Regions from separate parts of the Pseudomonas sp. MM211 genome, predicted to be linked through region 1. Evidence: riboswitches for the same ligand, from Rfam matches in the RefSeq annotation. Region 1 holds a riboswitch; each other region holds the start of a gene.
The links. Region 1 has a riboswitch for cobalamin ahead of cobO (cob(I)yrinic acid a,c-diamide adenosyltransferase). Riboswitches for the same ligand answer to the same signal wherever they lie in the genome.

Region 1 (2,181 bases):
GTGATTTGTCCGGCTTGCATTGATCGGGCAACATCTTGATAGTTTTCAAGCGACTGCAGCATAAAGCTAAAGCTTGCACTGCAGATGTGAACGGAGCAGAGTAGGGCGCACTCAGGCTCCGGGATCGTCCGTCCATGACTGCCACCATCCGCATCGCCCTCTTGCTGCTCACAGCACTGCTCAGTGCATGCTCCAGTCGTGCGCCCGTACCTGCTCCGCAACCCGTTGTCGTAGCACCTGTACCTGGTAATTATCAGGGGGGCGCTGACGATGTACTGTTTCGTGCATTGGGCCTTGTCGGCACGCCTTACCGCTACGGCGGCAATACCCCAGCCAGCGGCTTCGATTGCAGCGGCCTGATTGGTTACGTCTACCGTGATGCGGCGGGCATCCAGTTGCCGCGGTCGACGCGCGAACTGATCAGCATGCGCGCGCCGACCGTAGGCCGTGATGCCCTGCGCAGTGGTGATCTGGTGTTCTTTGCCACCAGTGGCGGCCGCCAGGTCAGCCACGCTGGCATCTACGTCGGTGAGGGGCGCTTCGTGCATGCACCGTCCTCGGGCGGCACCGTGCGCCTGGACAGCCTCGCCAACAGCTACTGGCAGCGTACCTATATCGAAGCGAAGCGGGTTTTTCCGGTCGAGTTGGCTAGTCATCCCTGAGTCTTCGATTGACGCTGAGGCGGCCAATCCTTACCCTTCGCCGCTTGCTTCAGGTGTCCTCGGTTTCGGCCGAGGGTGAAACTGGGAAGTCGGTGCGCCGCTGCTCCAGCAAGCAGGCAATGCCGACGCTGCCCCCGCAACGGTAAACGAGCCAAGCCACGCTTTTCGCCACCGTATCGTCGATACCGGATGGCCGCGCTGGTGGCCGCGTCTAAATAGGCGTGGCGCTCGCAAGCCCGGAGACCGGCCTGTCGCTTTTCCAGAGTTGCGCGGTGGGCGCGGCCGGTGCACGACCGACCCGGTCAGCTCCTGCCTACTCCTGTGTGATTCCTTTATCGTCCGGCATGAACCCGCTTTCCTGCCCGAGCGTTTCACCTGCGTGCGCCGATTGGCACTGCGCTGAGGAGATCCCATGAGCGAATCGACCCCATCCCCAAGCCGAGAATCAGCAGAGCGTGACGCGCGGCACAACGCCCGCATGGCGCGCAAGAAAGCCCTGATGGACGAGAAAATCGCCCAGGCTCAGGACGAGTACGGCCTGTTGCTGGTGCACAGCGGCAATGGCAAGGGCAAGAGCAGCTCGGCCTTCGGCATGGTCGCCCGCGCGCTGGGGCATGGTCTCAAGGTCGGTGTGGTGCAGTTCATCAAGGGCGGCATGGCCACCGGCGAGGAGCACTTTTTCCGTCGCTTTCCCGATGAAGTCAGCTATCACGTGATGGGCGAGGGCTACACCTGGGATACCCAGAATCGGCAGCGCGATATCGAGAAGGCCCTGCAGGCCTGGGAGGTCGCCCGGCAATTGCTGAACGACCCGCAGATCGCCCTGGTAGTACTGGACGAGCTGAACATCGCCCTCAAGCACGGTTACCTGGACGTGGACGTGGTGCTTCGCGACATCGAGTCGCGCCCCGAGCTGCAGCACGTCGTGGCGACCGGCCGTGGCGCGCCGCCAGCGCTGCTCGAGGCCGCGGATACCGTCACCGAGATGACGCTCGTCAAGCATGCCTTCAAGTCCGGCGTTAAAGCACAGAAAGGCGTTGAGTTTTGATCGTTACAGCGTCTGCATCTGATGCGGGTGAGCGCGCGCCGCGTCACTGTCCGGCATTGTTGATCGCTGCGCCGGCCTCGGGGCAGGGCAAGACCACTGTCACTGCAGCCCTGGCGCGTCTGCACACCCGGCAGGGCAAGCGGGTGCGGGTGTTCAAATGCGGGCCCGACTTCCTCGATCCGATGATCTTGTCCCGCGCCAGTGGCAACCCGGTCTATCAGCTGGACTTGTGGATGGTCGGCGAGGACGAGAGCCGTCGCTTGTTGTGGGAGGCCGCTGGCGAGGCGGATCTGATTCTCATCGAAGGCGTGATGGGCCTGTTCGACGGCTCGCCATCTGCCGCCGACCTGGCGCGCCGCTTCGGCGTTCCGGTGTTGGGCGTGATCGATGGCTCCGCCATGGCCCAGACCTTCGGCGCACTGGCCGTCGGCCTGGCCAGCTATCAGCCGGATCTGCCGTTCTCCGGCGTGC
Region 2 (2,181 bases), 250 kb from region 1:
CCCACACACCGACAGCCCGGCGCCGCAACAGGCGGCGACCAGGGCGCGGGTCAGGCGGTAGTTCCAGACGATTCCCTCGTCGATCGGGTCGAGCACGAAGCCCGCCCCGAACAGCTTGTTGGCCAGCACCTGAAAGACCACCGACAGCGGGATGCGGGTTTCACCCAGCGCCACACCTACGACTACCGCCACGGCCAGCAACAGCAGGCAGACGATGGTCAGCAGGAACAACCGGGAGCCGCGAGTAATCATTTCTGCAGATCGAACCCGTCAACGGCCTTGGCCAGGGTTTCGATGCCGGTGACCATGCGCAGCGAAGCCTGCATGCCATCAGCATCGAGAATCACGATGCGACCGTTCTTCACCGCATCCATGTGTTTGGCGACTGGATCATTACGCAGGAATTCGAGCTTCTTCTCCACATCGTCAGCCGGGAAGCGGCGGCGATCCATGCGCGCGAGCACCAGCACGGTCGGGTTGGCCTTGGCCAGGGTTTCCCAGCCGACCGTCGGCCACTCTTCGCTGGACTCGACCACGTTGCGCAGGCCCAGCGACTTCATCATGGTGTCGGCGACGCCTTTCTGGCCGGCCATGTAGGGATCGAGATCCAGATCGGCGCTGGAGAACCAGAACGCAGCGGAGATTTGCTTGGCCTGACGCTGCTCGGCGTTGGCGACCGCTTTGCCGAGCCTGTCCTGCAGACTGGCGACCAGCTTGTCGCCCTCAGCCTGCACATCGAAGATTTGCGCCAGTTGCTGCACGCTCTTGTACAGGCTGTCGATCTGGAAAGGCTGCAGGCGGGTACCGTCTGCACCGACCAGATTGTCCTTGCCCTCGCAGTCGGACGGCATGATGTAGGTGGGAATCTTCAGCTCGTGAAACTGCTCACGGGTGCCGACCACGCCCTGCTCGCCAACCATCCATTCGAACTGCACGGCCACCAGACCGGGGCGCTTGTTGATTACCGATTCGAAGCTCGGATCGTTATCGGCCAGCCGTTCGACCTTGGCGTTCTGTGCCTCGAACTCGGGCAGCACGTTGCTGAACCACAGCGAGGTGCCCACCAGGCGGTCGCCAAGCCCGAGGGAATAGAGAATTTCGGTACCGGCCTGGCCAATGGTTACGGCGCTCTTCGGCGCAGCGGCGAAGCTCAGCTCATGGCCGCAGTTCTCAAGGGTCAGGGGGTATTGAGTTGGGCTGGCGGCCAGCGCCATCGAAGACAGGCCAAGGGTGGCGGCCAGAACGGCAAAACGAGACACGGTCATGCGGGTGATCTCCCAATCAACAGATACGCATAAATGGCAGTGCGCAGGCTGGAGAACACATCACGCCAAGCGGCCATGGCCGCACCTGTCCCTGAGGAAGGTGATTACGGATGCCCCTCCCGGACACCCCGCCGGCTGGTTCGATTGCAGCGCCCGAGCAGGGCTGCACTGCAGCTGCTCAGACCTATGCCGGCAGGTCTCCTGACTGGTACGTCGTGGCAACGCTGCGGCCTTCCCGGATTCGAACCCAGTGACACGAATGCAACGATGCTCAGTACCTACAGTTGCGGGGGCAGTTCCGTTTGGCCAATAGAGGTGGCGACGGATTCCCTATTAATTCCTCGCGGAAACCGGCGGGCGGCATCTTAAACGATTAGGTCGCTCCCCTGCAGCGCTTCGCTGCAGTTTCTGCGCATTCATCCCAACAAGCCGGAAGCCAGTGCAGCACTTATACGGCTAATTTCGGCGACCATTATTGTTACAACATAACAATTTAGCAAGCCCAGCTCAGCACTCGTTTCAGCTTCTGATCTGGAAGATCCGAGGGCCGATCAAGGCCTGCGGGAAAAATCCAGATTCGGGCTTGAAATGAGAACCAAAATCAATAAGACTGGATATTGTTACCTTATAACGTATTTATTGGAACACTTATGAAACCTGGTATCCACCCTGAATATCGCCCCGTTCTATTCCACGACGTCTCGGCTGACGCCTACTGGCTGATCGGCTCCACGGTCAGCACCGACAAAACCCGCGAGCACAGCGACGGCAACACCTACCCCTACGTCACGCTCGATATCTCCAGCGCTTCGCACCCGATCTACACCGGCCAGCAGCGCCAGACTGCAAGCGAAGGCCGCGTGGCCGGCTTCAACAAGCGCTTCGCCGGTTTTGCAGGAGCCCGCTCATGAAAGTG
Region 3 (2,181 bases), 2.1 Mb from region 1:
CTTGTTGAGGATCACCAGATCGGCGCTCGCCAGTTGGTCGGCGAACAGCTCGTGCAGGGGCGACTCGTGATCGAGGTTGGGATCGAGCTTGCGCTGGGCGTCGACCTGATCGGGGAAGGCTGCGAAGGTGCCGGCAGCCACTGCCGGGCTGTCGACCACGGTAATCACCGCATCGACGGTGCAGGCGTTGCGGATTTCCGGCCAGTTGAATGCCTGGACCAGAGGCTTGGGCAGGGCCAGGCCGCTGGTTTCGATCAGAATGTGGTCGAGGTCGCCGCGACGCTCCACCAACTCACGCATCACTGGGAAGAACTCTTCCTGCACGGTGCAGCACAGGCAACCGTTGGCCAGTTCGAAGACGCGGCCGTTGGCTTCTTCCTCGGTGCAGCCGATGGAGCATTGCTTGAGGATCTCACCGTCGATACCCAGCTCGCCGAACTCGTTGACGATCACCGCAATACGGCGGCCTTCGGCGTTTTCCAGCATGTGCCGCAGCAAGGTGGTCTTACCGGCACCGAGAAAGCCAGTGACGATGGTGACGGGAAGTTTGGCGAGCGTTTTCATGGAGGCCCCTGGCGTCTGGAGAAACGGCGAGCGGGCAATGAGATGGCAGGCGCCAGCCGGGGCTGTCGCACAAACACCACCGGATCACCCCGCCCGGTTGTCGAAAGCATTATCGAGGCAGGTCTCCTGGCTCACAGGTCATGGCGCGTAGCCGGCCTTCCCGGTTTCCCAGTGGCGGTTGGCGATGCGCTCGCTGCTTACAGTTGCGGGGGCAGCCACGGCTTGCCGTGTTCCCTCTTAGCTCCACACGAGTGGAGAACCTCGAAAGACGCAAGGCTACGCAGAGCCTGCGACACGGTCAATCACGGGGTGACCTGTAACATGTTGACGCACTTGGCGCTTCGTGGTGTTCTTGCGCGGTTGTTTCAGGTGTCTCACGCCGCCGTGCGTGAGGTGAAACGGGAAGCCGGTTCGAGTCCGGCGCTGCCCCCGCAACGGTAAGCGAATGTCAGGATCGTTTTGGCCACTGTGCGAAAGCATGGGAAGGCCGATCCTTATCACTGCCCAGTGATCGTCGTGAGCCCGGAGACCGGCCTGAATCCTTTGTTTGGCAACCCGCGGTGGGCGGGCACGCGCCGATAGCTGCCCGCTCTGCGGGCAGGCTCGCTGCGTCCCTGCTGTGCCGTTCACCTCATAGTGAAGGTTCACGACCATGTCCAGCAGCGTCATTTCGCACTCCAGCGCACCCGCACTTACCCTGTCACAGCGCATTCTGCTCGCCGTCGGCAGCTGCGTTCTTGGCGCCGTGCTGATCTTCTTCGCCGGCTTCTCCCACGTCGAAGCCTTGCATAACGCCGCCCACGATACACGGCATAGCGCCGCGTTTCCGTGCCACTGAGGACGCCACGATGATCAAGCGCATCGCCCAGACTGCCGGCTTCGCCGGCCTGCTCGCCGCCATCGTGCTGACCTTGTTGCAGAGCCTGTGGGTAACCCCGCTTATCCTGCATGCCGAGACGTTCGAAGTCGCCGAACCCGCGGCCACTCTCGAACACAGTCATGACACCTCCAGCGCCGCTCACGATCATGACGCCGCTGGCGGTCACAGCCATGACGGTGAAGCATGGGCACCGGAAGATGGCTGGCAACGGCTGTTATCCACAGGCTTGAGCAATCTGGTGGTGGGCGTGGGCTTCGCACTGATGCTCGCTGGCCTGTTCACCCTGCGCGCGCCCGAGAAAACCTGGCAGGGCCTGCTCTGGGGGCTGGCCGGTTTCGCCACCTTCGTGCTCGCGCCCTCGAGCGGCTTGCCGCCGGAGCTGCCGGGTACCGCCGCGGCCGAGCTGCTACTGCGCCAGTACTGGTGGATCGGCACCGCTGCTTCGACCGCTGCAGGCCTGGCGCTGCTGGCATTTGGCGGCAACTGGATGCTGCGCATACTGGGCCTGGTGATTCTGGCGCTGCCCCATGTGATTGGCGCACCGCAGCCTGAGGTGCATGAAAGCCTGGCACCCGAAGCGCTGGAGCACGAATTCATCCTTGCCTCGCTGCTCACCAACGCTGCGTTCTGGGCTGCCCTGGGGCTGGCTGCCGCCTGGTTCCATGGCCGCACTCGACACGCAGAATGAACGAGCGCCCTACCCTCGTCGCCGGCCTGGGTTGCCGGCGCGGGTGTTC

Region 2: linked by a shared signal. The riboswitch ahead of K5Q02_RS15800 (ABC transporter substrate-binding protein) and the one ahead of cobO (cob(I)yrinic acid a,c-diamide adenosyltransferase) in region 1 are both predicted to bind cobalamin.
Region 3: linked by a shared signal. The riboswitch ahead of K5Q02_RS04770 (CbtB domain-containing protein) and the one ahead of cobO (cob(I)yrinic acid a,c-diamide adenosyltransferase) in region 1 are both predicted to bind cobalamin.

What each region holds. Positions count from the first base shown of each region.
Region 1 covers NZ_CP081942.1:3,192,560-3,194,740, forward strand. Annotated here, with positions in the region: gene K5Q02_RS14590 (C40 family peptidase) at 135-662, shown strand; cobalamin riboswitch at 697-928, shown strand; gene cobO (cob(I)yrinic acid a,c-diamide adenosyltransferase) at 1,075-1,710, shown strand; gene K5Q02_RS14600 (cobyrinate a,c-diamide synthase) at 1,710-2,181, shown strand, end outside.
Region 2 covers NZ_CP081942.1:3,440,551-3,442,731, reverse strand. Annotated here, with positions in the region: gene K5Q02_RS15805 (FecCD family ABC transporter permease) at 1-252, opposite strand, end outside; gene K5Q02_RS15800 (ABC transporter substrate-binding protein) at 249-1,265, opposite strand; cobalamin riboswitch at 1,440-1,635, opposite strand; gene K5Q02_RS15795 (type B 50S ribosomal protein L31) at 1,916-2,176, shown strand; gene ykgO (type B 50S ribosomal protein L36) at 2,173-2,181, shown strand, end outside.
Region 3 covers NZ_CP081942.1:1,069,890-1,072,070, reverse strand. Annotated here, with positions in the region: gene cobW (cobalamin biosynthesis protein CobW) at 1-564, opposite strand, end outside; cobalamin riboswitch at 664-843, opposite strand; cobalamin riboswitch at 915-1,116, shown strand; gene K5Q02_RS04770 (CbtB domain-containing protein) at 1,217-1,402, shown strand; gene K5Q02_RS04765 (CbtA family protein) at 1,413-2,132, shown strand; gene K5Q02_RS04760 (cobalamin biosynthesis protein) at 2,129-2,181, shown strand, end outside.